3 regions of the Bradyrhizobium sp. USDA 3240 genome follow, and region 2 is predicted to be linked to each of the others. Evidence: riboswitches for the same ligand, from Rfam matches in the RefSeq annotation. Region 2 holds a riboswitch; each other region holds the start of a gene.
The links. Region 2 has a riboswitch for cobalamin ahead of ACVIGA_RS27770 (ribonucleotide reductase N-terminal alpha domain-containing protein). Riboswitches for the same ligand answer to the same signal wherever they lie in the genome.

Region 1 (10,232 bases), 700 kb from region 2:
GCACAGTCAGCACCATGAAGCCCACCGACGCACCGAACACCCAATGCGGCATGTGCTGGTCCATGATCCAGCCGAACAGCAACGGGCTGACGATGCCGCCGAAATTGAAGCCGGTGGAGACGATGCCGAAGGCGCGGCCGGCCGCACCGGGAGGCGCGGCGTTGCGCACCATCATGTCGCGGGACGGCGCGATCACGCCGCCGAGGAATCCGGCGAGCCCCATCGCGAGCGTGAGCGCCACCGGCGGCAGGTTCATCAGCGCAATCAGTAGCACCAGCACGGCATTGACCGCGAAGCAGGCCGCGGCGAGCTGGCTGTGGCGATGGGTCCAGTCGGCAAGATAGCCGCCGGCGAGCACGCCCGCCGCGCTGGCGCCGAGGAACGCGGTGAGCGCGATGTTGGCGGTCGAGAACGACGCGCCGTAACCGCCCATCAGCGCGACCACGCCGAAATTGTTGATGCCCGAGGTCGACAGGCTGAGCAGCGTGAAGAACGCCGTCAGCACCATCAGCGCCGGCGTGATCACGCTGGCCTTCGGTGCTGAGTCGTCCTTCGGCTTGTTCTTGTTGGCGCCGGCATCGGGAATGCCGAGCACGATCAGGAACAGCGCCACCAGCGGTCCGACGGCGCCGGCCACGACCAGCGCGCCGAGGCCGCCGATCGAGGCGACGAGCGCTGCCATGATCGCAGGCGCCACCGCGCCGCCGAGGAATCCGGCAAAGGTGTGGATCGAGAAGGCGCGGCCCATCCGCGCCTCGTCCATATGGGCCGAGAGGATGGCGTAGTCAGCCGGATGATAGACGCTGTTGGCCAGGCCGAGCGCGATGGCACAGACGATCAGCGAGGTATAGCTCAGATGCAGGCCGAGCCCGATCAACGCGCAGCCGCCGATGGTCAGCCCGATCAACAGGATCTTGCGCGCGCCGATATGGTCGGCGAGGTAGCCGATCGGCGCCTGGGTCAGGCCGGAGACCACCGCAAACACCGTCAGCGCGAAACCGAGTTCGACATAGCCGACGCCGAGCTGCTGCTTCAGGAACGGGAACAGCATCGGCAGCACGAAGATATGGAAATGGCTGACCCAATGGGCAACCGAAATCCCCGTCAGCGTGCGCAGCGCGCTGTCGGCTTTCGCTTGCTGCGGTGCGGCCAGAATGTCGACCATGTCAGTGAAACCCCAATTCCAAAGCGTTTTTGAGCGAAGAGGGTATCGGTTCGCGTGCAGAAAACGCGTCAAAAAATATGCCCGGCAGGGCGGGCAGAAAATAAAGGCTGGCCGCTAATTGTCCATGAACGCGCCTGCATGGCTGCCCCCGGCGCGGGCGTGCCGGATCGACACATGCGGCATTAAAGGCGGCGACAAAGTGCGGTCCTGCGGTGATGATCGGTCATGATCGACCCCAAAAAGCCGCTCCGGGTGCTTGTGTCAGAGGGCTCCAGCACCTCCGGCCGCGAGGCGATCACGATCCTGGGGCTGGCCGGCCATCACGTCGAGGTCTGCGACCCCTCGCGCTGGTGCCTGGCGCGCTACTCCCGCTTTGTCCGCAAGTACCACCATTGCCCGCCGCTGCGGTCAGATCCGGCCGGCTTCCTGCGCTTCGTCGAGCGGCTGCTGGCATCGCGGCAATACGATGTGCTGCTGCCGACCCATGAGCAGGGGTTTCTGTTCGCCCGCGCCGCGGCGCGATTGATATCACGGACGGGCCTGGCGCTGCCGGATTTCGACAGCTATCGCGCCGTGCACAGCAAGGCCGGCTTCAGCCGGCTGCTCGACCGGCTCGGCCTGCCGCAGCCGCCGACCCGGATCGTGACCTCGGCCGACGGACTGCGCGACGGCCTGCGGTTTCCATCCGTGGTCAAGACGTCGGTCGGCACCGCGAGCCGCGGCGTCTGGTTCGTGCGCGACGCGGGCGATCTCAACCGCGCGCTCTATGATCTCGAATCCGCCGGCGATTTTGCCGGCGAGGTGCTGGCGCAGGATCTCGTCACCGGCACGGTCGAGAAGGCGCAGTCGGTGTTCTGCCGCGGCACGCTGACTGGTTTCCATGCCTACCGGCAGATCGCGGCCGGCGTCGGCGGCGGCGAGGCGATCAAGGAGAGCGTGAGCCGGCCGGCGGTCCGCGCCGCGCTCGAGACCATCGGCGCGCATCTCGGCTGGCACGGCGCGCTCTCGGTCGATGTCATCATGCCGCTCGACAGCGCAACGCCGCTGTTGATCGACTGCAACCCGCGGCTGGTCGAGCCGATGAACGCGTACCGGTCCGGCACCGATCTGGTCGATCTGCTGCTGCGCGTCTCGCTTGGAGAGACGCCGCCGCCGCTGGCCGAGAGCCGCGCCGGGGTGCGGACGCACCTCGCGATGCAGGCGCTGCTCGGCAGCGCATCGCGCGACGGCACGCGCCGTGATCTGATCAGGGAATGCGGCCGCATCGCCGCGGGCGAAGGTCGTTATCGGGGAAGCAGCGAGGAATTGACGCCGGTGCGGCTCGATTGGCTCAGCGCCGTGCCGCTCGCGATGACGACAGCGCTGCTGCTGGCATCACCGCCGATCGCCTCATCGTTGGCGCGCGGCGGCTTCGGCGCGCATCTGCTCGATCGCGCGAGTATCAAGACGATCGAGGGGGAGGATTTCCTGCGCGATCTCTCAACGCGTCGTCCCGGCGAAAGCCGGGACCCATAACCACAGGATTGGATTGTCGAAGACGGCTGTGGCCCCAGCATTGTGAGACAATTGGCATTCGTGGTTATGGGTCCCGGGTCGCGCTTCGCTTGCCCGGGACGACGGGGGGATGGGCATCGCTCATCCCTCACAACGGCTCATCGTCATTGCCGTAGCGATCGACCTTCGGCGTGGCGATGTCGCCATCCTCATAATCGTCGTCCTGCGGCGCTGCGGGCGGCGGAGGCTTTTTCGACTTGTCGTCGGACTTGTCGTCGATCTTGCCGCTGCCCTTGCTCTTCTTTCCGGCCTTGGCCATGCGTTTCCCCTGCGCGGGTCAAATCATCTGCCGGAATTCTACTCCAGTTTGCGGCCGCTTGTAACGTGAGGAGGCGGCACGGCGGGGTCACACCCGCCGCGCCGATCATGCTCTAGAACGTCGCGCCGGCCTTGACCATGTAGGTGCGGCCGGGCAGCGGATAGGCCGAGAAGCGGCCGGCCGTGAACGAGCTCGCGATGGCGTAGTCGTAGTAGAGCGCATTGAACAGATTGTTCACGCTGAGCGACCAGAAGAAGCGGTCGTATTGCCCGCTGAGCTTGAGATCGGCAGTGGCGTTGCCGGGAATCCGGCTCTGGGTGTTGGCCTGGTCGTTGTCCATGATTCGCGAGCTCCAGGCCCGCACCGTGGCGTCGAACACCAGATAGTTCTGCCAGATATTCCAGGTCACGCCGAGATTGCCGGTGTAGCGCGACACCAGCGGCACGTCGTTGCCGGCCCAGATGCCTTCGCGGAACACCGCACGGGTGATCGCCATGCCGCCGCGCAGGGTGACGCTGTCGCTGACCTTGAGCGAGGCGCTGGTCTCCGAGCCGTAGCGGCGGGTGGGGTCGAGGTTGGTGTTGTAGAACAGCACCGGGTTGAAATGGATCTCGTTCTCGAGATCCATCAGATAGATGCTGGTCTGGACCTGAAACAAGTTGGTCTTGACCCGGAAGCCGCCCTCGACGTCCTGCGACGTCTGGGTCTTGAGCTGGAAGTTCTGCGGGATCGGGGCGAAGGTCAGCGGGTCGAATGACGGACCCGATGCGACGCGCTCGTCGACATCGGGTGTGCGGAATGCGCGCGCGGCGCGGCCGAACACCGAGAAGGTGTCGGTGAAGCGATGCTCGGCGCCGACATGCAGCGCGTATTGGGTCTCGTTGCTGTCGAGCGGCGCCGCCTGCGTGTCGAACGCAAACGGTGCGTTCGGATCGTAGCGATCGCGTGCCGAGACGCTGGTATTCTGGACGCGCGCCCCGTAGGAGAAGTCGGTCGTCGGCAATAGGCCCAGCGTGTGCTGCCAGTAGCCGGCTACGGTCTGCTGCTCGATATTGTAGATGTGGGTGGGATCGACGCCCTGATAGGCGCCGCGTGCTTCGCGGAACGTCGAATCGTAGTAGTCGATACCGGTCAGGATCGTCGACGGCATGCCCAGCATCACGTTCTTGACGCTGAGCCGCGGCGTGATCGACCAGGTCTGTAGCGCGGCGTCATTGTAGGTCGAGGCGAAGCTGATGGTCGGCACGGTGCCGAAGAAGCCGCTTTGCGTCTCGCGCTGCCGCCAGCCGCCGTCGACGATGAGGTCGACGCCATTCATCAGCGTCTTGGTAAAGCCGGTGGTGACGCTGGCGGTCTGCTGGTTGGCATAGTCGAAGGGCGTCGCCGCGCCGCGGCGATCGGTGAGCAGTTCGTTGACGCCGATCGACGGATCGACCAGCCGTCCGCCGGGCAGGCCGAGCTTCTGGTCGCTGCCGGTGACGGTGAGGAAGGCGGTGAGATCGGACGTGGTATAATTGACGTTGCCGACGGCGTTGCGCTGGTCGAGCGCGTTATTGACACGGTAGCCGTCGGACTTGATGCCGTTGCCGTAGAACGAGGTCGACCATGGGCCGGAATTGAGCGCCGCGGACACCGCGGCCATGCGGGTGCTGAACGAGCCGAAGCCGCCTTCGGCGCGTATCGTCGCCGGCGGACCGCCGGCGCCGGTCTTGGTAATGATGTTGACCACGCCACCCACCGCGTTGTCGCCATAGAGCACCGCACCGCTGTTGCCGCGCGTGATCTCGATGCGCGCGATCGAATCGAGCGGAATCGTCGTGAGATCGAAGCCGGCCTTGTCGACGTCGTTGAGGCGTCGGCCGTTGAGCAGGAACAAGGTGTTGTCGGAGGCGAATGCGCCGAAGCCGCGCAGGTCGACCGAGGTCTTGGCGCCGTTCGGCCCGCCGTAAAGCGTTTGCAGCTGGACGCCCGGCACCTGCGCGAGAATCTCGGGCAGCGACTGCACCGGCGAATGCGCGATGTCGTCGGCCGTGATCACGGTCGAGGAGGAGCCGACAATGCCCGCGAACTGCCGGCCGCCGCCGGTGCCGCCCGTTCCGTTGGCGGTGCCGGTCCCCGTCGTGTTCGATCCTGCTCCGCTGCCCACATTGTTGCCTTGGGCGGTGCCCGGCGCCAGGCGACGCGGCGCCGGCGCTTCGTCGGCGGCCGGCTTGGCGCGCGTGAAATTCTGGTCGCTTGGCTTGGTGATTTCGACGGCCGGTAGCTGATCGGGCGAGGGTGCCTGCTGTGCCCGTGCGGTCGAGAGAACGATTGCCGGCGCGATCATCGTCGACGCGAGCAGAAGCGCGCGGCGCCGGAAGGACGAGTTGGAGAACATCTAGGTGAGACCTCGGTAACGTCAGTGGCACGTCACCGCGAAACCAGTCTCACCATGCGCTCTCGCATCAGGTGAAGCTCATGCCTGTACTCCCCGACCGGCATCTTCGCGTGTGACCACGGCTGACGGCAGGTCTCCTGGCTCGCGGGTCGTTACCCTTCGTCGCCTTCCCAGGACCGAGATTCCCAGTGGCCTGTGACGAAGGATTCACCGCATACAGTTGCGGGGGCAGCCGCGGCATTGGGGAAGTTTCCCCGCACCGCATTCCCTTTTCATCTCATGAAAGAACCGTCATGTTCATCTAGGGTTCGGCCCGGCAGCAATGTCAACCCGGCGGACGTCGGGCAGCGGTCGCACGGCTACGGTTTTTGGCGGGTGTCGCTTGCCTGCCACGGCGATCGCTGTAAGAGCATGGATCCAATGAGCGTGCAGGATTTTACCTTGGCGGCCGAGGTCGCGGCGCGGCGCCGGTGGGGCGCCATCGCGGCGCTGCTCGCGCTCGTGGTCCTGCTGCTGGTGCTCTCGCTCGGCATCGGGCCGGTGCGGCTGTCGCCGCTTGCGGTGATCGAGGCGCTGTTCGGCGGCGGCAGCGACGTGGCGCAGGTGATCGTGCGCGAGATCCGGTTGCCGCGCACCATTCTGGCGTTCGCGATCGGCGGTATTCTCGGGCTATCAGGCGCGGCGCTGCAGGGCCTGCTGCGCAATCCGCTGGCCTCGCCGTCGCTGTTCGGCGCGCCGCAATCGGCGGCATTCGGCGCGGTGCTGGTGATCGCGCTCGGCCTCGCCGATGTGCGGTCCTACGCGCTGCCGGTGGTGGCGATCATCGCCGCGTTTGGCTCGGTGTTCGCGCTGCTCGCAATCGCCGGCCGCAATGCCGGGCTGCTGATCCTGATCCTCGCCGGGCTTGCGATCTCGAGCTTTGCGGGAGCTGCAACCGCGCTGGTGATGAACCTCTCCAGCAATCCGTTCGTGGTGCTGGAGATCGCATTCTGGCTGCTCGGCTCGCTGGAGGACCGCAGCTTCCAGCACGTGGCGCTGGCGCTGCCCTTCATCGTCGTGGGTGCGGTCATCCTGCTCAGCCAGGCGAACGTGTTCCGCGCGCTGACGCTCGGCGAGGAGGCGGCGCAGAGCCTCGGCGTCGATGTCGGGCGGCTAAGGTTGCTCGTGATCACGGGCGTTGCGCTCGGCGTCGGCGGTGCGGTCGCCGTCACGGGCACGATCGGCTTCATCGGTCTCGTCGCACCGCACCTGATGCGCCCCCTGATCGGTCACGATCCGGCACGGCTGCTGGTGCCGAGCGCGCTCACCGGTTCGGCGCTGCTGCTCGCCGCCGATATCGCGGTGCGCATCATCCCCTCGAGCTCGGACATCAAGGTCGGCGTGCTGACCTCAATCATCGGCGTGCCGTTCTTCCTGTATCTGATCATGCGCGAACGCCGCGCGCTCGGCGGAGGCGTGGCATGACGCTGCTCGCCGCCACTGCGCTCAATACCTCGCTCGGCAGCCGCAAGGTGCTGCACGATGTTTCGCTGTCGCTGGAGGCCGGCCATCTGGTCGCGCTGGTTGGCCCCAACGGCGCCGGCAAGACCACGCTGCTGCGCGCGCTCGCTGGACTAATTCCATCCGATGGCGACATCAGGATCGGCGGCGACGCGCTGGCGTCGCTGCCGCTCCGCGAACGGGCGAAACGTTTCGCCTATTTGCCGCAGGGGCACATGGTGCATTGGCCGCTGCCGGCGCGCGATATCGTCGCGCTCGGCCGTTATCCGCATGGCGCGACCGATCCGGCGCGGCTGTCGCAAAAGGATATCGAGGCGGTGCTGCGGGCGATGCAGGCGGTCGACGTCACCGAATTCGGCGACCGCCGCGTCACCGAGCTGTCCGGGGGCGAGCGCAGCCGCGTCGCGCTGGCCCGGGTGCTGGCGGTCGAAGCGCCGGTGATTCTCGCCGACGAGCCGACCGCTTCGCTCGATCCGCGCCACCAGATCGACGTGATGCAGAAGCTGCGCAACGTCGCAGACGCCGGCGTGCTGGTGATCGTGGTGACGCACGATCTCGGGCTCGCCGCGCGCTTTGCCGATCATGTGCTAGTGCTGTCCGAGGGACGGCTGGCGGCACAGGGCACGTCGGGCGACGCGTTGTCGGAGAGCGTTCTGGCTAGCGTGTTCCGGGTCCGCGCCTATCGCGCCGAATTTCAGCGCGAGGCCGTCATCGTGCCGTGGGCGGATGTGTGATGGGTGGGCGGCGTCTCGCAGTTTTGGCCGCGGCGGCATGGATGATGTCGTGTGCCGCCGCCTTGGCGGCCGGACCGAGCATCATCTCGATGAATGTGTGCAGCGACCAGCTCGTGCTGTCGCTGGCCGATCCGGACCAGATCCTCGGGCTGAGCCGCTTTTCGCGCGATGCCTGGCAATCCTGGGCCGCCGAGAAAGCGCGAAACTATCCGCGCCTGTCGGGCGGGGCTGAGGACGTGTTGTTGCTCAAGCCCGACCTTGTCGTGGTCAGCCTGTTCGACAAGCGCGCGACGCGCGATCTCTTGAAGGCCAATGGGCTGCACCTCGTCGAGTTCACAGTGCCGCGCACGCTGGGCGAGGTGAGGGACCAGATCCGCGCGATGGGTGACGTGGTGCAGCATCCCGATCGTGCGCAGGCCGAGATCGCACGGCTCGATGCGGCCGTCGCGCGAGCGCGGGCGGTGGCGAGTGTTCATCACTATCGCGTGCTGCCGCTGGAGCGCCGCGGCTTTGTGTCGGGCGACAGCAGCCTGATCAGCTCGCTGCTGGCGGCAACCGGCCTGATCAACGCGGCCGGCGAGCTCGGGCTCGGCGCGGGCGGATTTGCTTCGCTGGAGGCCATCGTAAAACTGCGGCCGGATTTCATCCTGGTGTCGGAGGCCGGCGATCGCGCCGAGGATGAGGGCCGCGCCTTCCTGCTGCATCCGGCGCTGGAGCGCTTCTATCCGGAGAGCAAGCGGATCGTGCTGCCGGAGCGGCTCACCGTGTGCGGCGGCGTGATGCTGGCCGATGCGCTGGATCGGTTGACGGCGGAGTTACAGCGGGTGACGCGGTAGGTACACCGTCATTGCGAGGAGCGACAGCGACGAAGCAATCCATGCCGCAGCAAGCGGAGAGATGGATTGCTTCGCTTCGCTCGCAATGACGGGGAGAAACCTACCCCATCACCACCGGCCCGCCGACCTTCTTCCAGGCATCCATGCCGCCTTCGATATGCGCGGTGTTCGCCAGTCCGGCCTTCTTCGCAGCGGCCACCGCCATCGCCGAGCGTTCGCCGAAGGCGCAGAAGAACACGACGCGGCGGCCGGTCGCGGCCGCGACTTCGCGCAGCATGCCGCCGGGCTGCAAGGTGGCGCAAATCCCGGGATAGGGCGCGTGCAGCGCGCCTTCGAGCGTGCCGTGCTTGGCTCGCTCGCCGCTCTCGCGCAGATCCACCAGCAGGATATCGGGCCGGCCGAGGCTCGCGATGGCGTCGCGCGCGCTAAGCGAGAGGCCTTCCTTGGCGAGCTCGTCCTGGTGCAGGCCGACATGCATGTTGGCTGGCAGCACGACGTCCATCAGCTTCGGGTTCGGCAAATTGAGGTTGTTCATCAGCTCGACATAGTCGTCGATCGATTTCACCTGCAGCCGCGGATTGTAGCGCTTCTCCTCGCCGATGGTGGAGACGGTGTCACCTTTGTAGTCGTGCGCGGGGAACACCATGGTTTCCTCGGGCAGCTTGAGCAGGCGGTTGAAGATCGAATCATACTGTGCCCGCGCGCTGCCGTTCTGGAAATCGGTGCGGCCGGTGCCGCGGATCAACAGCGTGTCGCCGGTGAAGACGCGGTCGCCCATCAGATAGCTGTAGGAATCGTCGGTGTGGCCGGGCGTGTACAGCGCTTCGAGGCAGAGGCCTTCGATCGTCACCCTGTCGCCGTCGGAGACGCGCATCGAGACCACGTCGGCCTTGCTCTGCTCGCCCATGATGGTGATGCACTGGGTGCGGTCGCGCAGCTCGCCGAGACCGGTGACGTGATCGGCGTGGAGATGAGTGTCGACGGCCTTGACCAGCCGGAGGTCGAGTTCCTGCAGCAGCTTGCAGTAGCGGTCGGCCTTCTCCAGCACCGGATCGAGGATCAGCGCCTCACCGCCGGCGCGGCTGGCGAGCAGATAGCTGTAGGTGCCGGACACGCTGTCGAACAGCTGGCGAAAGATCATGACGGCTTACCTGTTCTCCGGGTCGAGTCGTGAGGAGGATATTATTCCATAGATGGGGTGGATTCAAAGCAAATCCATCCCCCGGAGTAATCCGGTCCCATCACCCCCAATCCATCACCGTCACACTGAGGAGCCGCGAAGCGGCGTCTCGAAGGGTCGGCGGCCCGGCTCTTTCCGAGAGGAGTGTTGGCGCGCGGAGGCAATGGGGCCGTGCATCCTTCGAGACGCCGCTTCGCGGCTCCTCAGGATGACGGTTCTGGATGGGCGCGGACGCCTACGGCCTCACGTAACTCCAGCCCTGCTCCTGCAGCTCCATCAGATGGACCACGCCCGACGGTACGATGGTGGCGTCAGGGACGACGGCGATCGCGTGGCCTTCGGCCTTCTCCATGCCCTGCCTGGTGTTGTTGCAGGCGGAGAACTGGATCTTGCCCGGGAATACGAGATCCTTGAGCCGCCTGATGCGGTCCTGCACCGGCGAGGTATCGCTGCGCAGCATGTTAAGGCCGGGACCGTAGGTGACGATGTCGATCTCCACGTCCTCGTTCCTGGCGCGGTAATATTCGATCACGTTGGTCGCGTTGTTGAGCGCGAGATTCATGATCTGCGGGTCGTTCTGGTCGACCTGGATCGCGATATGGTGCGGCTTGTCGGCGGCGAGTGCGC
Region 2 (10,232 bases):
AGCAGACGATCGCTCAGGCGATCGAGGCGCATCCGGCCTTCGCACGCCGGACCATCTCAGGCTGGGCCTTCCGAAGTTGTACCGCCAGACCTTTCCGAGTTCCGTATGCGGGACGGACGTCTCGCCAATCTGCAAATTGCAACGATTGTGATCGCCTTTTCGAAGTCTGCCGCACCGAAGCAACTCAGCACAAGATCAGACTTCACTTTCGTACATCAGCCCCGTGGGCGGGTGTTCCCCATTATGATTTTCGAGCGGCGTGGATGATGCCGCTTGAGGTCCGCTGTGCCGCCGGAAGCCGCAGCAGAGGACTTCCGCGAACCTCCAAGATGTATGAACGGACGCATGCTGTTCCGGCTGCCTACATACGGCCGAAAGCCGCCCACACCCCGTCCTCGCCGTCCCAGCTGCCTCGGCTCGCCGCCTTGGAGTACTCCGTGGCGCGCTGCTCGAAGAAATTGGCGTGCTCGACGCCATTGAGAATCTCGACGAGCCAAGGCAGCGGATGCGGTTTGAGCTGCGTGAACCCATCCTCCTCGGCCTTGAAGAAGCCGAAAACCGGGGCAATCCGGAGTTGGGTCAGTCGCCAGTCGGCGACAAAACGGACGTAGGCGTGGATCTGCTCAGGGCGCATGCCCTCGATCTTGCCCAGGCCAAAGGCGAGATCGACGAAGTTCTCCTCCAGCTTTACCATCGTTCTGGCGACATCGACGATGTCGTCACGGACCGAGCGCGTCACGGCGCCGGTCTCGCGGTGCCATTCGTGAAACAGCTTGATGACGCCCTCGCAGTGGAGACTCTCGTCGCGCACCGACCAGCTTACGATCTGTCCCATGCCGTTCATCTTGTTGTGGCGCGGAAAATTGAGCAGCATAGCGAAGCTCGCGAACAACGCCATGCCTTCGGTAAAGGCGCCGAACATAGCCAGGGTGCGCGCGACATCGGCCACGGTGTCAACGCCGAACTCGTGCATGTAGTCCGCCTTGGCGCGCATTTGCGCATAGCTGCGAAATGCCTCGAACTCGGTCTTGGGCAAGCCGAGCGTCTTGAGCAGCAGCGCATAGGCGTCGATGTGGACCGTCTCCATGTTCGTGAAGGCCGCCATCATCATCTGGACGGTGAGCGGCTGGAAAATCGGGATGTATCGCTTGAGATAATTGTCACCGACCTCGATGTCCGACTGAGTAAAGAAGCGAAAGATCTGGGTGAGCAGCGCGCGCTCGCTGGCGGTGACGCGGTACGACGCCCAGTCCTTGAGGTCGTTGCCGAGCGGCACCTCCTCGGCCATCCAATGCGTCTGCTGCTGACGCTTCCAGAACTCGTAGGCCCAAGCGTAGCGATCAACGTCATAGCTGCCCATCGAGTCAAGGAGACCAACGCGTCCCTTGCCGATCAGCGTGCGCGGATCGACAGACGAGAGATCGATCATTGACATGCGAGGCACTCCTCATAATCGGTGCGCTGCGCAGGCGGCTGCCGCGGCGCGGCCTCGTCATCGTCGACGATCTTGCCGGCGAACGCCGCGCGCGAGATCGATTTTGAACGGCAGTACTAAAGGCTCTTCACCCCACGCTTCCACGCCGTCCAGTGCAGCATGTGGAGATCCCACTTATCGACCTCGGCCGGCAGATAGAGGTTGATTGACTGACTCTGGCAGATGAATGCGGCCCGGTCGCCTGCAAGCTCGACGATCCAGCGCTGGTCGACCTCGAAGGCGGTGCGAAACACCGCTTTCTCGTGTTCCGACAGAATGTCGAGATGGGCGACCGAACCCTCCTGCGCAATGATCGACTGCCAGGTCACCGGGGTGTCGGCGCCCTTGGCGATCAGTACCCTGGTCAGATGAGGATTACGTACCGAGATGGCACCAGACAACGTCTTGTGGGTGTAGATGTTGGCCGGGATCGGCTCGATGCATGCGCTGGTGCCGCCGCAGATGATGCTGATCGAAGCAGTCGGCGCGATCGCGATCTTCTGGCTGAAGCGCTCCATCACGCCACGTTCCAGGGCGTCCGGGCACGGGCCACGCTCGCGAGCAAGGGCGACGGATGCCGCGTCGGCATCACCCCGGATCTTCCGAAACATCTTTAGATTGAATGATTTCGCCAAGCCACTCACCATTGGAATGCCATTCGCCTGGAGGAACGAGTGGAAGCCCATGACGCCAAGTCCGACCGACCGCTCGCGCAGGGCGGCGTAGCGGGCCCGCTTCATACCCTCCGGCGCCGTCGTGATGAAGTGGGTGAGCACGTTGTCGAGGAAGCGCATGACGTCCTCGATGAAGCCGGGTTCCTCATTCCATTGGTCCCAAGTCTCGAGGTTGAGCGATGACAGACAGCACACCGCGGTGCGCTCCTCGCCGCGATGGTCGATGCCGGTCTCTCGCTGCACAGGTTGGAGGTCGAGACCTTGAGACCGAGCTCGCGCTGGTGCTTGGGAAACGCGCGATTCACAGTGTCGATGAACAAGAGATAAGGCTCGCCTGTCTGCAACCGGTTCTCAAGAATGCGTTGCCATAGCTGTCGCGCGTCGATCTCGCGGACGACCTCGTTCGTCTTCGGGCTGCGCAGAGCGAACGCGGTGCCGGCGCCCACGGCACGCATGAACTCGTCGGTGAGGTTGATGCCGTGATGCAGGTTGAGGCTCTTGCGGTTGAAGTCGCCGGACGCCTTGCGGATCTCGAGAAACTCCTCGATCTCGGGATGCTGGATATCGAGATAGACCGCCGCCGAGCCGCGCCGCAACGAGCCCTGGCTTGATCGCCAGCGTCAGGCCGTCCATGACGTGGATGAACGGGATGACGCCTGAGCTGACGCCGCCCTTCACCTTCTCTCCGATCGAGCGAACATTGCCCCAGTACGTACCGATACCGCCCCCGTTGGAGGCAAGCCACACGTTTTCGTCCCAGGTGCCAACGATGCCTTCGAGCGCGTCCGACACCGAGTTAAGGAAGCACGAGATTTGCAGGCCGCGCGTGGTGCCGCCATTGGACAGCACCGGCGTGGCTGGCATGAACCACAGCCGAGACATCGCGTCATAGAGACGTTGGGCGTGCGCAACATCGTCCGCGAAGGCACAGGACACCCGCGCGAACATGTCCTGGACGCTTTCGCCGACGAGCAGATAACGATCGGTCAGCGTTAGCTTGCCGAACGCGGTCAGCAGGCCGTCGCGCGATCGATCGAGCGTGAGATCGGACGGCTTTGGCAATGGCGCGAGAGGCCGCGGCAGCGGAGGCGATGACGGCGGCGGCACAACACACCGCTGAGGCGCGGCAGACTTTGGCCGCGCCGGCCACGGCCGCACACTCGGCCACTCAATTAGATGACCATGCTGATTGAAATCGTAAGACGGCGACATCGGCAACCCCGCGATGTTAGGGGGTGAAGCCACGCGCACGACTTGCGAGGAGACGGGTCAAACGTCCCAGGCTGCAAGCGACGCACGGGGCACCCCGCCCGAGGACGTTCTATTCTGTCGCGGCAGGTCTCCTGGCTCGCGGGTCGCTGCGGCTGTCGGCCTTCCCGGTGCTGTCGCGGCCAGTGACCATTATGACAACCGCTCGCCGCTTACAGTTGCGGGGGCAGCCCCGGAATAGCCGTTACCGGCGCACCGGGTTCTCTCTTAGCTTCCACCCTACTAGATGCAGAATGGAAGACCGTGGCAGATCTACATACAGACGCCGCGCGTCGAGATTCGTCAAGGCTTGTGGCAGGGGAGTCGAGACGCAGGACGCCACGTCCGCTCCGGGTCCGGGCCCGCAACGCTGTGTTCGAGCAAATGCCCCCCCTGCTTCGGCCCATTCCGTGAAAAGAGTGGCAGCATTTTGATTTCGATGCTCCGTCGCGATGACGGGTGCCTATGCGAGTCCGCGTTGGATAGGAATCCGTTCGGCGAAGGTTCTGGGCGATGCTGGCGAGGGATAATCTCGTGACGCGCGACGTTTGGCTTGCAATTCAAAGCGGTCGAGAATGCGATCGAGCTGCGCCAGCAAGGTGTTGCTCTTCTTGTGGAACTGGCGTGAGGTGCGTCCCTGCCATGATCGTGCGATCTCGGTGGCTTGCCGCGCGCGCCAGATCGAGCGCGATAGCTCCACAAATGCTTGTGGTACCACTGAGCCTTCAACGCGCAACAGTCGCCGTCGCGCTTGCTGACGTGGCCAAGTGTTTTGGCGCCATGATTTACCAGAGCTCCGATCGCAGTAATGACCGTGCCGGCACAACGGTTGTCCTCACTTGCGTGGTCATGGATGAAGCCGCCAAGGAGGCTCGATCTTAGTCAGCTTTTCGCAAGCTGTCCCTGCTAGCATGAAGCGGATAGGTCATCTCGCGGCGACGCCGCTATCCGGGTGTTACGACATGAACGCAGCCGATATTAATGCAACAGCGCCGCAGGTTGGCGCCCCCTCCGACACCGCCGAGAGCGGCGGCGATGACACGCGTGCAGCGCTACTGCGCCGAGCATTCGAAAAGGCTCTCGTTTCCGTCGCCACGCAAGTCATAAGCGATTCCCAGTCGGATATGGATGAGGCCATGAGCGAGCTTGATGATGGGTGAGCCGATGCTCGGCGCCACATAGAGATACAGCCCGCTGAGCTGCTGCCGGTTTGATGGACACCGAGATTAGGTGTTTCATGAAGCCGGAGGTGGCGATGAAAAGACGGAAGTTCAGCCGCGAGTTCAAGGTCGAGGCGGTCAAGCTGGTGCGGGACCGTGGGGTGTCGGTGGCGCAAGCCGGCCGTGACCTGGATGTTCATGAGAATGTTCTCCGCAAATGGGTGAAGGAGTTGGGCTCCGACCCGGCGCAAGCCTTTCCCGGCTACGGGCAGATGAAGCCGGAGCAGCAGGAGATCGAGCGGCTGCGCCGTGAGGTCGCCAAGCTGAAGGCCGAGTGGGATATCCTAAAAAAGGCCGCAGCCTACTTCGCGAAGGAAGCGACATGAAGTTCGCCTTCGTCGCGAAGCACCGGACGATCTGGCCGGTGGCATGGCTATGCGATGCGCTGGGAGTGTCGCGGTCGGGCTTCCATGCCTGGCTGAATCGCTCTCCCAGCACCAGATCCCGCAGCGACGAGGAGCTCGGCGGCAAGGTCAAGGCCAGCTTCGCCGCCAGCGACCGCACCTATGACGCACGCCGGGTGTGGCGTGACCTGCTCGCCGACGGGGCGGATTGGGGCCTGCACCGGATTGAGCGGCTGATGCGCCTGCAAGGCTTGCGGGCGCGGCCGCGACGTCGGCGCTTGCCGAAGGACAGCGGCGATCGACAGCTCGAGACCGTACCGGCGAACCTCCTTGACCGGCAGTTCGCCGCCGAGCGGCCGAACCAGAAGTGGATCGCCGACTTCACCTATCTCTGGACGGCCGAAGGCTGGCTCTATGTCGCAGCGGTGATCGACCTGTTCTCACGCCGCGTGGTGGGCTGGTCGATGAGTGCCGCCATGACGGCACAGCTCGTGACGGACGCATTGTTGATGGCCGTCTGGCGGCGCGGCAAGCCGGATGCACTGTTGCATCACTCCGACCAGGGCAGCCAGTACACCAGCGAGCAGTTCCAGCGCCTGATGGCCGACCACGGCATCGTTTGCAGCATGAGCTGGAGAGCTTCTTCTCCTCGCTCAAGACCGAGCGTACGGCCAACAAGATTTATCGAACCAGAGATGAGGCACGCGCCGATGTGTTCGACTACATCGAACGATTTTACAACACGACCCGCAGGCACTCGACCATCGGCGATCTCAGCCCGCTTAAGTTCGAGCGCAAGGTGGGATTAGCTTAACCGGGTGTCCATCAAACCGGCAGCAGATCACGCGTAGTGATCGAATCGAAGACGTACCAAGTGAAACTTGGCACGTGCCACCAGTTAGATGCGCATTCAATGATCTCAGATCCGAGCTGCGAGCGGGTCCCGCGAATCCGAATGCACCGGGATCTTTTTGGCGGCGGGCTGCTGCGATTTCCTTTTAACGTCCCTAGCAGCTTACTTTGACGGGAATGGCGATGCTCAAAGCCCATAGCGCCTCCGGCTTCCTGAGAAGCTGATGGATGTTCGGGGGGCGCAAGGGTTCACGCCCGGCTTCGGAGGCTAAAGACAGGCAGAGCTCAACGCGAGGCAGGGCTTGTGCTTTTGAGCCGACGGTAGATCGCGCCGTCGAGGCAGCCCTCAATCCAATTTGCGATCTTGACGGGATTTTCACTGCGACGCTTGCGTCGGCATGACTTTGACATGCAGACAAACCTGAGAGCACCGTTCCTGTGCAGCGCCTCCATCGCCGACAACGGGCGGGAACGCGCCACAGCAATTCTGGCCGCGTAGCCGGGCCTGGAGGCCCTCCGCCCGTTTGTCGGGGCGAAGGCTGCGATTGCCGAGACAATCTGACTGTTACCGTCGATCCTGAATCGATAGATCGCCAAGCTGCCCTTCTCGCGGCCGTTTGGCGAAAATGAAAGGCGGGCGCTAGCGCCCGCTTCCACGAGTTTCCGACACGCCCCGGGATCGGGCCTCATGCCGGCTGTGCATGGCGATGGAAAATGCGCTGGAACATGCTCTCGCGCATCATCGTCTTGAAATCCGGTGGCGCATCCGGGTTCTCATTGTGGTTGATCACCGCCTGCGTCACCTTGCGTCCGGAGTTGTCAACCCACCCCTGAGTTGTCTCATGGATTGTCTGAGCGCCATCGGACGTCAGCTGATCAAGCGTCCGCCCAGCATTAGACTGCGTGACCTTCAGATTGTTCTTCCCATCCTTGTCGTCACCGAGCCCCTCCACAACCATGGCATTGTCGCCGTTGGTGATGGTGAGCTTCGAGGAGATGGTTTTTCCTTTGCCATAATCGACCGTGTCCACCGTGATCTTCGTGCCGTCGTCGAGCTGGAAGGTCATACCTTTCTTGAAGTCGAAATCGTCCTTGCCGTCGCCATTAGCATCGACGTGAGGATCGCCGTGGATCCTCGAGACATGGCCGGTCTGGTTGTTTCTAACGGTCCAGGTGCCGTCCTTCTCATCGGCTGTGATCGTATACTTATCACCAAGGTTGATCGTCGCCTTGCCGTCCTTGACCTCGTGCGACCACACTGGCGCTGGCTGAGATGACGGCGCTGGCTGAGATGACGGCGCTGGCGCCTGAGCGACGGCAAGCGGAACCATCGCAAGAGGTGGCGGTGGAGGAGGAACGAAGAACACGGGTGTTGCAGTGGCAGGCGCTGCGCTTGCAGACTGGTAGCTGCCCGGCGCGCGACCCTGTTCGCCGGCATCGATACTCGCCTGATTCACCACGCCGCCGGCGCCATCGACCCAGCCTTGGCCGCTCTCATGGATCGCCTGGGCACCATCGGGTGTCAGCTCATCAAGAGTCATGCCGGCATTGGACTGGGTCACCCTCAGATTGTTTTTGCCATCCTTGTCGTCGCCGAGCCCCTCCACAACCATCGCGTTGTGACCATTCGTAATGGTCAACTTTGAGGAGATGGTCTCACCATTACCGTAGTCGACATTATTGACGGTAATCTTGGTCCCATCGTCGAGCTGGAAGGTCATATCTTTCTTGAAGTCGAAGTCATCCTTGCCATCCCCGTCCGCGTCAACATGGGGATCTCCATGGATCTTCGTGACATGGCCTGTCTGGTTGTTGCGAACGGTCCAGGTGCCATCCTTCTCATCGGCCGTGATCGTATATTTGTCGCCGAGGTTGATCGTGGCCTTACCATCCTTGACCTCATGCGTCCATACCGGATCGACGGAAGGCTCTAAACCCGAACTTTGCTGGCTCAACAGCATGGAAGGAGGAGGCGGCGGCGCCATCATGTACATGGGAGCAGCCACAACTGGAGTGACGACCACCGGAGCGACAACGACGGCAGCACCTGCCGGCAGGTACTGGTAGGCACCTGTTGGGGCATACTGCCCCAACAGCGCGCCGAAAGCGGGGCTGGCAACCACCCCGTCAGACCCCACTCCATTCACCGTCGAATCGAGTGCGCCGACCACGGGGAGACCGGCCACGGGAAGATACGCCATTTAGTTCACTCCTGTTGCATCGAAGAAAGCGGTAAAATTGCGAGCGTTGCGCTCAATCAACTAGGAACCATTTTAGAACGCACTCCTGCCCGATGGGGAGCGAATGGATGCTTCTCGCTGCCGGCGCCGGCAACCCTGATGAGCCCCCCCCCTCCTCTCGTCGGTTTGGCACGAGCATGTCGCACGCATCCAAGTTCCAAGACTGTACCAGCAGTACCTGTCGAAAAGCTGACGACAACAAACCATCGACTGAACATCACAGCCCTCGTCAGCAGACACGGGCTGGGGATCGCATGATTGCTCGCAGCCGCCTTCCACGACAGACCACCTTTAGGGAATATCCACGCTCGCCGATCACCGGTAACATGCAGTCTCGCACCCGACGATCGACTGTCCGATGTCAGCTACACTGAGTAGGCCCTGCTCCTTGCGAGGCCTCAATAAGCGACGAGGTCTCACCGCGAAGCCGCCAGTCGCCCCGTCGGACCAGCCCCCCCCCCCCCCCCCCCCCCCCCGTTGGGCGCTATCGATGCAATCTCTAAGTGCCGGCGATCACACCACCAGTCTCCGCAGCAGCTCTCACCGACAAACGCAACAACCCGGCCGTAGGCCCAGCGACCGGGCCTGATCGCCGGACCACGCACACCCGTCAGAGCTTCGCTGCAAGCTTCACCAGACCAACGAATTGCGCCTGACGCGCAGGGACGTTCGCCGCGCCGATATCGGCTCGGCGTCAGGCTGATCATACGCGCGGCCAGGGAGGCAAATGAAGCTTGCAAGCTGTCAGCAGGTGATGAGCTTCTGCAAAGTGCCGCCCCAATGTTCTGGAACGCGAGACTCGTCAGCTTCTCGAAAGGTAGCGCTCCTAGCATGAGGCCGCTGAACTGTAGGCGAGGAGTCGCCTATTGAGCGTAACAAGACGAGCATAGGAGAAGTCGATGATTGGAGAAATGATCGGAAGCGCTGCCGGCGGACGGTTGGGCGGACCTGCCGGAGCTGCGATTGGTTCCGCCGTGGGCGGGGCCCTTGATCACGCCTTTGGAAAGGTGATCCACAAGCTGGGGTCCGAAGATAGTCACCCCGACAAAGCTGCCGACAACAAGAACGCTGAAACGAGCAACGTACAGCCCAAGACCGATGGTCTCGGCAAGAACGCAGAGCTGGGCCTGAGCAGTCTGGGGGGCGAGCACGTCTTTCTTTCTATTCCTGCCATCGTATCGTCGGCCCGCCCGACGTAGCAGGCCACAACTACGACACACGACAAAGAAAGGTGAATAGACATGGCGGTTAATAGTGTTGGCGGTAACGGTGCCGCTCCTGCTACTCAGCAGACCCAGGATGCCGGTTTCCAGAACCAGATGGCTGAGTTCGAGCGTGTTAGCCAAAAAGTTCAGGCCCAGGCCGTGGCGATGCGCAGAATTACGACCGAGCTCTCTTCCGAGAAGAAGGTCGCCGACGAACGCGTCCAGTAAATCTGCAAGGCGGTTGGCTCACCGAGTCGCTACCGTGTCCGCGCAGTGAATGACGAACTCTGCAAGAGCCGTACGGCGAACTGCCGTACGGCTTGTCTCGTTATTCAGGAGATGATCCGTGAGCGAATCGATTTCTCTCGAGTTTGAGGTCTTATCGGGACTCTATGCCGGGCTTAGGGGCAAAACCGCTATTGGGGCCAGCCTCATCGGCAGCGGCCTCGATGCCGATCTGATCTTCTTTGAACAAGGGCTCGAACCGCGCCACCTTCGCATCACCCCGCATACCAATTCGATCGAGATCGAGGCCCTTGCAGCCAATATCAGACTGGACGGCCGCGAGAATATGCCCCCAGGCGAGCGCGTTAGTGTTCCTCTTCCTGCCGTCGTTCATGTCGGCGCCATGTCCATTCGCTGGTCGACGCAAGATTTGCCGCAAGGTGGCTCAAGCAGCCGCTCTTTTATCTGGATCGTAGTGCTCAGCCTCGTCTTGCTCAGCTCCATGGCGATCGGCGCCGTCTCGCCCATATTCGCCCCTGACGATAACGCAGTGCCGCCGAGCACAGACGCATCGCCTGTGGCCGACATTGCCGCCAAACCAGCCATCAATCGTCTGGATGCGAAGGGCCGCTGATGCAACTGCCGAATTGCTGCGGCAGGAGGTTGAACGAGGAGGCCTTCTTAATATCAAGGTCGGTTCGGGGCACGGCGTCGTGACCGCGGAAGGAACCGTGACCCCAGCCCTTGGCG
Region 3 (10,232 bases), 2.3 Mb from region 2:
GGTCGGTGTCGGACAATGCGGGGAGTGGTGAGATGGGTGGTTTGGTGATCAGCGGCGGCCGGGTGGTGGATCCGGCCAGCGGGATGGACGCGATCGGCGACATCGCGGTTGTCGACGGCAAGATCGCCGCGGTCGGCACCGGGCTCGGCGGCGCCGAGCGGCAGATCGATGCCACCGGACTCGTGGTCGCGCCGGGCTTCATCGACCTGCACGCGCACGGCCAGACCATTCCGGCCGATCGCATGCAGGCGTTCGACGGGGTGACGACATCGCTCGACCTCGAGGCCGGCGTGCTGCCGGTGGCATCCTGGTACAAGCGCCAGGCCGAGAAGGGGCGGGTGCTGAACTACGGCGCCGCGGCCAACTGGGCGTTCGCGCGGATCGGCGCGATGACCGGCTCGAATTCGGAAAGCTCGCTGGAATCGTTCGGCGCAGCGATGCGCGATCGCCGCTGGATCGAGAACGTGGCGACCGAGGGCGAGGTCGGCGGTATCCTCGCGCGCCTTGCCAACGCCCTGAATGAGGGTGGCATCGGCATCGGTATTCTCAACGCCTATGCGCCGGGCGCCGGCGTGCAGGAACTGACTGCGGTGTGCCAGCTCGCGGCCAATCATGCGGTGCCGACCTTCACCCATGTCGCCTACATGTCCCGCATCGATCCCGAGAGCGCGGCCGAGGCCTATATCCGCCTGATCGGCTATGCCGGCGCGACCGGCGCGCACATGCACATCTGTCACTTCAACTCGTCGAGCAAGACGGACATCGAGCGCTGTGTGGCGCTGATCGCCAAGGCGCAGGCGCAGGGCCTGCCGATCACGGTGGAGGCCTATCCCTACGGCACCGGCTCCACCGTGCTGGCGGCGACCTTCTTCAGCGATCCCCAGTTCGAGGAGCGCAACGGCCTCGGCTATGATTCGGTGCAGCGCGTGACCGACGGTCACCGCTTCGGCAGCCGCGAGGAGTTGCTGGCCGCGCAGGCCGCGGAACCCTCGACGCTGGTGCTGTGGCATGTGCTCGATATCGAGAACAATCAGCATCATCGCGACCTGCTCGACATGGCGGTGCTGTATCCGGGCGGTGCGATCGCGTCCGACGCGATGCCGTGGACGCTGTCGGATGGCCGCCCCTACACCGGCGACGCCTGGCCGCTGCCTGACGATGCCACCTCGCATCCGCGTTCGGCCGGCTGCTTCACCCGCTTCATCCGCGAATGGGTGCGCGAGCGTCGGAAGGTGTCGCTGCTCGAGGGCATCCGCAAATGCGCGCTGATCCCGGCGGAAATCCTGTCCGCGAGCACGCCGGCAATGCGTGCCAAGGGCAGGCTGCAGGCGGGCGCCGACGCTGACGTCGTGGTGTTCGACTTCGAGACGCTCAGCGATCGCGCGACCTTCTCCGCGATGAACCGCCCGGCGGAAGGCGTGCGGCATCTCGTGGTCAGCGGCCAGCCGCTGATCAACGATGGGGTGCTTGACGTCGCCGCACGGCCGGGCCGGCCGGTGCGCCGGCCGATTGCCGGAGGCTGAGATGCCGGTCCCGATCCTGCTGGTCGCGGGTTTTCTCGGGGCGGGCAAGACCACGGTCGTCAACCATCTGCTGGCGCATGCGCAAGGGCGGCGCATCGCTGCGGTGGTCAATGATTTCGGCGCGATCAATATCGACGCGGAGCTGATCGCCGGCGCCAGCGACGGCGTGGTCAGCCTGAGCAATGGCTGCATCTGCTGCACGCTGGAAGGCGATCTGCTGCGCACGCTCGCAACCCTGCTGCGGCGTGATCCGCGTCCCGAATTCATCGTGATCGAGACCAGCGGGATCGCCGATTCTGCCGACATCGTGCGCAACCTGATGGATCCCGTGATCTGGAAGGAGGCGCCGCTAGAGGCGGTGCTGTGCGTGGTCGACGCGACGCAGCCTGCGGCGATGCTGAACGATGCGCTGCTGCGCTCGCAGCTGCGGGCGGCCGATGTGGTGGCGCTGAGCAAGGTCGATCTGGCCGATGCAGCCGCGTGCACAGCGATCCGCGATGCGGTGCGGGCGGTGCGTCCGGCGGCCGTGGTGGTCGATGCGCTGCATGGCGAGGTGCCGGCCGCGCTGCTGTTTCCGGCCGACCTCGATCAGGTGCCGGCGCCGCGCGAGACCGCGCCGCGACGGCCGGTATCCGACCGGTTCGAGACGCTGAGCTGGACCTCTGAATGGCCGGTGCGGTTGCCGCGCTTGCAGCAGGCGATCGGCAAACTGGCGCCGAAGCTGGCGCGGGCGAAGGGATTGTTCGAGACGGTGGAGCAGCCCGGACGGCTGACGGTATTTCAACTCGCCGGCGGACGCGCGACGCTGGCTGCCGGCGGCGTGCCGGCACCGGGCGTGCCGCGCACGCGAATCGTGTTCATCGCCGAAATGGGCGCGCTGTCGCGGGCCGAGATCGATGAGGTGATGCAGGGATGCGTCGAAGCCGAGTGATGCGAAGCTAGTTTCCCGTCACCCTGAGGAGCGCGAAGCGCGTCTCGAAGGGTCGACGGCCCGGCTGGTGGCCGTGCATCCTTCGAGGCTCGCTCCGCTCGCACCTCAGGATGACGGGGATAAGAAGTACCCGCGTCAGCCGCCGATGCCGCTGTGTCATCGCCGCAGCACCACCGCGCAAAGCATGTGTGCGACAATCGCGTCGAATTGACAGCCCATCCCGCACCACCTATCGTTTCTCTCGACGGTTCCCTTCGGGGATCAAAAGGGAATGCGGTGCGAGGGTAACCCCAATGCCGCAGCTGTCCCCGCAACTGTAAACGGCGAGCCTTTCGTCAATTTGCCACTGGGCCTTTCAGGCCCGGGAAGGCGTCGACAGGCGATGACCCGTGAGCCAGGAGACCTGCCGTCAGTCGTGGTCACACGCGAGCACATCGGGCGGGGGCGTCCTGGTGGGATCGGAGCATTGCCTTTCGGGCACTGCGCCACTCCGCGTTCGCGGTGACGTGCCACGTTACCGCGAGTCTTTTCATGTCTCCGTCCTCTCCCGCCGCGCGCCGTTGGCGCCTCGGTCTCGTTTGCTCCCTGTCATCGCTGCTGCTGCCCGCCGAGGGTTCGGCACAAACACCTCCACCCACGACGCTCGATCCGATCGAGGTCGCCCCCGCGACATCCGCAAGGCCCAAGCCTGCGGCACGAAGCAGCAATCCTGCCGCCGCATCGCGGTCACGCGCGAGACCTGCAACGGCGGCGGCAGCCGCTGGCGCGCCACATGCTGCGGTGTCAGGCGCTTCCGGATCGGCGTCGCCGACGCTCAACGCCACCACGCAGGGCGGCACCGGCAGCCGTCTCAATTTGACGCCGCTGCAGACGCCGGCCAGCGTCGAGATCATCACGGCGCAGACCATCGCCGAACGCGGCCAGCATAATGTGCTCGACGCCGTCACCCAGAATGCGGCTGGGTTCATCGCAACGCCGGCGCCCGGCAATGGCGGCCTGTCGTTCAGCACCCGTGGCTTTGCCGGCAGCAACTCGGTGATGACGCTGTACGACGGGACGCGCTTCTACGTCGGCTCCGGCACCCTGACGTTCCCCTACGACACCTGGTCGACGCAACGCATCGAGGTGCTGCGCGGCCCGGCCTCCGTGCTGTACGGCGAAGGCGCGATTGGCGGCGTCATCAACGTCGTTCCGAAGAAGCCGCAGGGCACGCCCTATAACGAGGCCGAGGTCTCGCTCGACAGCAACATGACGCGACGGCTGTCGGTGGACAGCACCGGGCCGATCAATCCCAATGTGTCGTACCGCATCAACGCCACCGGCAACATGTCGGACGGCTGGGTCGATCGCGACAAGACCTCGAATGCAGTGGTCTCCGCCGCCGTGCGCGTGCAGGCATCGGAAAATCTCGCCTTTACGCTCTCCGAAGACTATGGCGACCGCAGTCCGTCGCGCTATTTCGGCACGCCGCTGATCAACGGCCAGATCCAGGACGCGCTGCGTTTCAAGAACTACAACGCATCGGACAGCGCGATCCGCTACCAGGACAGCTGGACCCAGTTCAAGACCGAGTGGGATGTCGCCGACGGCATCAAGGTCAACAACACGCTGTATTATCTGAACAGCGAGCGGCACTGGCGCGATATCGAAAACTACACTTTCAACCCCAAGACGCAGCTGATCGATCGCACGAGCTATCTTGAGATATTCCACGATCAGAAGCAGGTCGGCAACCGCATGGATGCGACCTTCAGCGGCCACATCTTCGGCCTCGAGAACCGGTTCGTGACCGGTTTCGACGTCAATCACATCGAGTTCTTCCATACCAACAACTCAAGCGTTCCGTCCATTCCCACGAACTCCTCGGTCGCTCCCTATGTGTTTGATCCCGGGTCGTTCTTTGTGACCAAGTCTCCGACCACGCCGGGCTTCAATGCAAACGTCAATCAATACGCGCTGTTCGCCGAAGATCGGCTATCGCTGACCGATCAGTTGTCGCTCGTCACTGGCGTCAGGTACGATCGCCCTGAGGTCGACCGTACTGACTACAAGACACCGACGAACAGCTTCGAAACCACGCTGTCGGGCACGAGCTGGCGCACCGGCATCGTGTATGAGCCGATCAAGAACCTCGCGTTCTATGGCCAGTATGCGGTCGGCGTCGATCCGGTCGGCAACATCATCTCGCTGTCGGCCTCGCAAAAGACGTTTCAGCTGTCCACCGGCAAGCAGACCGAGTTCGGGGTCAAGCAATCGTTCCTGGGCGGCCGCGGCGAATGGACGCTGGCCGGCTATCAGATCGTCAAGAACAACCTGCTGGTTGCCGATCCCAGCACTCCCGGCGCTTCGCTGCAGATCGGTCAGCAATCATCCCGCGGAGTAGAGGCAACGGTCGGCCTGGCGCTGAACGACGGCTGGCGCATCGACACCAATGTCGCGATGTTGCAGGCCAAGTATGACAACAACACCCAGTCGGTCGGCGGCAAGCTCGTCAGCTATGCCGGCAATGTCCCGATCAACGTGCCGCAGAAGGTCGCCAACGTCTGGCTGACCTGGGACTTCGCGCCGAACTGGTCGGTCTATGGCGGCGTGCAGATGGTCGGTGCGATGTACTCAGACCTTGCCAACACCCAGTTGCGGCCGGGCTACAATGTGGTCAACGGCGGTGTCAGGTGGAAGCCGGATGACCGCACCACCGTCGCGTTCCGGGTCTACAATTTGTTCGACAAGGTCTACGCGGTGACCTCGAACGGGACGGGGCAGTGGCTGCTTGGCATGCCGCGCACCGCCGAATTGTCCGTCAACGTGAAGTTCTGACCATGCGCAAGGCTCTGATCCGGCGATCGCGGCGATGGCTCTATGTCGTCCATCGCTGGATCGGCATTGCGACGTGTCTGTTCTTCGCGATGTGGTTCATCTCCGGTCTCGTCATGATGTACGTGGCGTTTCCGCGCCTCACTGACAGCGAGCGCCTGTCCGCGCTCCCCGTCATTCTCTGGAACAAGGTGCAGGTCGCTCCCGATCGCGCGCTGGCGATCGCGGGCACGGAGCATTATCCGCGCGATCTCCGGCTCTCGATGATGGACGACGTTCCGGTCTATCGCGTGACCGGATGGAAGGGCGGCGCGGTCACCATCTCGGCGATCGACGGCAGCGTGATCGACCGGATCGCGCCCGACCAGGCGCTTGCCATTGCCCGGCACCACCCGCGTGCCGTGCAGCCGCAATTGCTCGATACCGTGACGCGCGATCAATGGTCGGTCACCGCACGCTTCGATCCGTTGCGGCCGCTCTATTTGATCGGCCTTGGCGACGCTGACGGCACCGAGCTCTATGTCTCCTCGCGCAGCGGCGAGATCGCGCTCGACACCACGCGGCAGGAACGTATCTGGAACTGGCTGGGCTCGATCCCGCACTGGATCTATCCGACCGTGTTGCGCAAGGACGGCCCGCTTTGGCGGGACGTGGTGCTGTGGATCTCGGGTGTGTGTCTGGTCGTCGCGGTCACCGGCTTCTGGATCGGCATTCTCCGCCTGCGGCTGACGCGCCGTTACGCTGATGGCGCCGTCTCGCCCTATCGCAGCTGGATGGCCTGGCATCACATCGCCGGCCTGATCGGCGGCATCTTCATCTTCACCTGGATGTTCAGCGGCTGGCTGTCGCTCAATCCCGGCGGCGCGTTCTCCGGCCGTGGCGTTATGCGCGAGATCGCAGCCGGATACAGCGGTCACGACACACCCGATATCGTTGCCGGCTTCCGGGCAGCGCCATCCGCGCAGGCCGTGGAAGCGCGCTACATCTGGATCGGCGGCCGCCCCCTGGTGATGCTCGACGACAGCAATGGCCGTCGAAGTCTTGCCGATCCCGTGACCGGCGCGCCCGTGACACTCTCGCAGGACGAGATCGTCGCGGCCGCCCGGCGCGCGATGCCCGGAGCAGCGCTGATATCGGTGCGACAACTCGACGAGCCGGACGCCTACTGGTACACGCTGCACCATGCGCGTGAGCTTCCGGTGCTGCGGATCGCCTTCGACGATCCCGCCCACACCTGGCTGCACATCTCTCCGGTCAGCGCCGAGATACTCGACCGCAGCGATGACAGCCGCCGGTCCTACCGCTGGCTGTTCAACGCGCTGCACAGTCTGGACTTCCCGCTGCTGCTGCGCATCTCGCCGGCGCGCGACGTCGTGGTCTGGCTGCTGTCGGCGGTCGGCACGATCGTCTCGATCAGCGGTATCGTGATCGGCTGGCGCCGGCTCTCGCGGCGCAAGGTGCAGAGGGGACACGCGCCTCCCAGCTTGAAGCCGGCGCGGGAAGCTACTTGACCGTCAGATGCACGTCCGGTGCCTGCCGGTCGGGGACCCATTCCAATGCAAACCGCTGGCCGGCGATGATCTCATAGGTTGAGAGCTTGGATGCGACCGCATCGCGGAAGCGGAGATAGGCATCGCGCTGTCGCCCGCCGGTGCGGGCCGCCGCCAGATTGAGCCATTTGTAGGCCAGCAAGAAATCGGTCGGAACGCCGTGGCCCTTGTCGTAGTTCAAGCCCAGCATGGCTTGTGCGAACGGGTCGCCCTGCATGGCGCCGCGATAGTAGAGATCGGCGGCGGCCGCGTAGGCCTGCGGAACGCCGAAGCCGTGCTCATACATGAAGCCGAGCATGCCGAGGGCTCTTGCGTTGCCGCGATCGGCGGCCGGCGAGAGCTCGTGAAATGCCCTGACATAGTCGCCGCGATGGAAGGCGGCCGTTCCGCGCACAAGACTGTCGGCGCTCGCGACCGATGCGGTCATCGCCCAGGCCACGACCGCAAGCGAAGCGCAAAGGTTTGTCCGAAGCGCGCGCGTGAGGAGCATCGTGTCGCCCTGCTCAATGGAAGCTGGTGGTGATCGGCGCATTGGTCGTCGTCGTGGCGATGCTGCCGCGCAGTTTCGAACGAAGCTCCTCGGCCACAATCTGGGCGTCGGAACCGTTGCGGATGATCTGCGGGCGAATGAAGATGATCAGCTCGGTGCGTTGGGTCGCGTTGCTCTGATGCCCGAAGGCGTCGCCGAGGCCGGGAATCTGGTCAAGCACCGGAAGGGCATTGCGGTTGCCGCTCTGCTGTTCGCTGATCAGGCCCGCCAGCAGCACGGTCTGGCCATTGGCGACCGCGATCTGGCTCTTGACCCTCCGCTCCGATACCGTCGGGGTCAGGCTGTTCGCGCTGGTCTGCGGAACGTTGCTGATTTCCTGTTCGACATCGAGCCGCACGGTGCCGTTCACACTGACACGCGGCGAGACCCGCAGGATGATGCCGGTGTTGCGATAGTCGATGGTGTTGACCACCGTGTTGCTTCCGGTCAGCACCGTCGCGCTGCCGGTCGACACCGGGACGACGTCACCGACCTGCAAGGTCGCGACCTGGTTGTTGATCACGACCAGCGACGGATTGGAGAGCACCTTGACGCTGGTGACGGCATGCAGCGCATCCAGGATCAGGCTCGGCTGCGTCTCCGATCCGATCAGGAAGTTGAAGCCCGGGAAGGCGCGGTTGATGAAGGCATTGGTGACCGAGCCTGCGACGGAGGCGACCCCGGTGGTCGCGTCCGTGGTGGTCGCGGGCGCCGTGGTGGCCTGGGTGCCCGTGAACGAGCCCATGTTCGGCTTCAGGCCGAGGTTCCTGCTGGTGAGATAGGTTTGCACACCATAGGACAAAGTGTTGTTGAGCGTGACCTCGGCGATCGTCGCATCGATCGCGACCTGGAGCTGCGGCTCGTCGATCTGCTGCAGCGTCGACTCGATGATGCGGTAGTTGGCCTGGTCGGCATAGATCAGCAGATTGTTGTTCACGACATCGGGCGTGATCCGTACGTCCTGCATGACGGGCTGGCCGTTGCCCGAGCCCGAACCAGCGCCGCGTCCGGCATCCAGCGCGGCATTGTTGCCCTGGCCCTGATTTTGATTGTTCGCTTGCCCGCCGGCGCCAAATCCCTGGCCGAGGCCCTGGCCGGCTGCGCCTGTCCCTGACGTGCCGCGCGAGGCAAAGCTGCCCGAGTTCGAGCCCGAGTTGCCGTTCGCCGACAGACGGTCGGCGACGCTTGACGTCGACGAGGTGCCGGAGCCGGGCGCGAGCTGGCTGTCGGCGCTGTCGAGCAGATTGCCGGACGATCCGCCGAGGAACATGTCGGTCAGAACCCGCGCGATCTGGCGCGCGTCGCCGTATTTGACGCGGTAGACATGGACCGAGGTGCGCGCGGTGTCGTTGCGGTCGAGGCGCTTGATCCAGGTTGCTGCCGTGTGCAGCATGTCCGGCTTCTTGGTCACCACCAGCACCGCGTTGAGGCGTGCGATCGGCATGAACTTGATGACGTTCTGGCTGAGACCGTTCTCGCCGGAATCGACGATCTTCTCCAGCTCCGCAATGACGGGTGCCGGCGAGCCGCTCGAGATCGGGAAGATGCCGACCGATTGGCCGCGCATCCAGTCGACGTCGAAGCTGAGCACGGTATCGACCGCGGTGCGGCGCTCGGCGCCGGTGCCCTGGATCAGCAGCAGATTGCGCGTCGTGTCGGCGCGGATCGAGCCCGCCCTGGTGGCGAAGCTGTCGGTCAGCTTCAGCAGGGTCTGCGCCGACACATATTGCAGGGGGACCACCGAGATGCCGAATCCGGGTTCGGGATTGGCCGCCGCAGCATCGACGCGGCCGCCGCCGACGGCGTCGCCGAGCGGCGTCAGGCGATAGCCCGCGGTATCTTTCAGCAACACCACGCCGCTCAGGCGCAGCGCGTTTTCAAGCACGAAGACCATGTCGGATTTCGGCACCGGGCGGACCGACACCAGGCTCACCGTACCCTGCACCCGCGGGTCGATGGTGTATCCGACATGCAGGATGTCGCCGAGCACGACCTTGGCGACGGTCGCAACGGGCGTGCTCTCGAAATTCAGATCGAAGCCATTGCCGCTCGACGCCGGCTGCGGCCGCGCGTCGGCGACGCCGGTTACTTCGCTTCCCTCATACATCGCCGCGCGGACGCTGCCGCCCTGGCTGCCGCCCGCTGCCGCAAGCCCGCTCACCGGTTGCGGCTGGCGCGGCAAGAGATCGAGCGATCGCACTTTGTCGGTGACGTCGACCTGAGACGCGTCCACGCTCTCGCCGACCGTCGCGGAATTGCAGGACGCCAGCAACCCCAGTGACGTCAAGGCAAAAATGGCTGCCAGGCCGCCACGGATCGTCGGGCAGCGGCCCACTGTGCCTACGCGTTGCATGAAGGCCCTTCGCTCTGACTAACTGAAATTTCGACGGCGTGCGACGATCGGTCCTACCCCGGAGGGACTCTTATCGATCGAACATGACAGAAATAAATTAGTTACATGATTGTCGTTCGCGACCTGCCCATCGCGTCGCGCCCCAAACGTGCAGCTGGGCGCAGCCGTGTCCGCGATGCCACGTCAAGGTTTCTTGAGCGAGGCGAACGATGTGACTTCGCACAGCTGTCACACTTCGGATCGATAACCGCAGAATTGCCGAGAGCCGAACGCTGCGGCGGATGGCACGGACTGATCCGGGATAGTGTGGCGGGATATCGAGAATGGCCAACGACCTGTCCGTTCGGTTCGTGGATTATCTGCGCCAGAACAATCATTTGGCGCCGATCGACGGATCGCCCGAGCGGACCGGGCAGGGCGCCGAATTCAAGCAATTGAAGCTGTGGGAGGTCACCAGCCTCTCACCGACCGAATTCGCCGATGAGGCCGCGCGCTTCTTCGGGCTCGGCCGCCTGACACTCCAGGACATGAC

Region 1: linked by a shared signal. The riboswitch ahead of ACVIGA_RS24375 (TonB-dependent receptor) and the one ahead of ACVIGA_RS27770 (ribonucleotide reductase N-terminal alpha domain-containing protein) in region 2 are both predicted to bind cobalamin.
Region 3: linked by a shared signal. The riboswitch ahead of ACVIGA_RS16755 (TonB-dependent receptor) and the one ahead of ACVIGA_RS27770 (ribonucleotide reductase N-terminal alpha domain-containing protein) in region 2 are both predicted to bind cobalamin.

The regions. Positions count from the first base shown of each region.
Region 1 covers NZ_JBSSGD010000002.1:5,028,968-5,039,199, forward strand. Annotated here, with positions in the region: gene ACVIGA_RS24360 (MFS transporter) at 1-1,165, opposite strand, end outside; gene ACVIGA_RS24365 (hypothetical protein) at 1,391-2,680, shown strand; gene ACVIGA_RS24370 (hypothetical protein) at 2,808-2,978, opposite strand; gene ACVIGA_RS24375 (TonB-dependent receptor) at 3,091-5,355, opposite strand; cobalamin riboswitch at 5,466-5,663, opposite strand; gene ACVIGA_RS24380 (FecCD family ABC transporter permease) at 5,776-6,819, shown strand; gene ACVIGA_RS24385 (ABC transporter ATP-binding protein) at 6,816-7,589, shown strand; gene ACVIGA_RS24390 (ABC transporter substrate-binding protein) at 7,631-8,425, shown strand; gene ACVIGA_RS24395 (MBL fold metallo-hydrolase) at 8,526-9,566, opposite strand; gene ACVIGA_RS24400 (DsrE family protein) at 9,841-10,232, opposite strand, start outside.
Region 2 covers NZ_JBSSGD010000002.1:5,730,399-5,740,630, reverse strand. Annotated here, with positions in the region: gene ACVIGA_RS27780 (ribonucleotide-diphosphate reductase subunit beta) at 362-1,435, opposite strand; partial or broken gene ACVIGA_RS27775 (ribonucleoside-diphosphate reductase subunit alpha) at 1,552-2,744, opposite strand; partial or broken gene ACVIGA_RS27770 (ribonucleotide reductase N-terminal alpha domain-containing protein) at 2,770-3,360, opposite strand; cobalamin riboswitch at 3,465-3,678, opposite strand; gene ACVIGA_RS27765 (hypothetical protein) at 4,359-4,556, shown strand; partial or broken gene ACVIGA_RS27760 (IS3 family transposase) at 4,652-5,774, shown strand; gene ACVIGA_RS27755 (DUF1521 domain-containing protein) at 6,499-8,013, opposite strand; gene ACVIGA_RS27750 (hypothetical protein) at 8,952-9,251, shown strand; gene ACVIGA_RS27745 (hypothetical protein) at 9,294-9,485, shown strand; gene ACVIGA_RS27740 (hypothetical protein) at 9,604-10,116, shown strand; gene ACVIGA_RS27735 (SctD/MshK family protein) at 10,100-10,232, shown strand, end outside.
Region 3 covers NZ_JBSSGD010000002.1:3,385,369-3,395,600, reverse strand. Annotated here, with positions in the region: gene ACVIGA_RS16765 (amidohydrolase family protein) at 33-1,523, shown strand; gene ACVIGA_RS16760 (CobW family GTP-binding protein) at 1,525-2,454, shown strand; cobalamin riboswitch at 2,683-2,879, shown strand; gene ACVIGA_RS16755 (TonB-dependent receptor) at 2,986-5,271, shown strand; gene ACVIGA_RS16750 (PepSY domain-containing protein) at 5,274-6,779, shown strand; gene ACVIGA_RS16745 (tetratricopeptide repeat protein) at 6,772-7,245, opposite strand; gene gspD (type II secretion system secretin GspD) at 7,322-9,700, opposite strand; gene ACVIGA_RS16735 (GspE/PulE family protein) at 10,024-10,232, shown strand, end outside.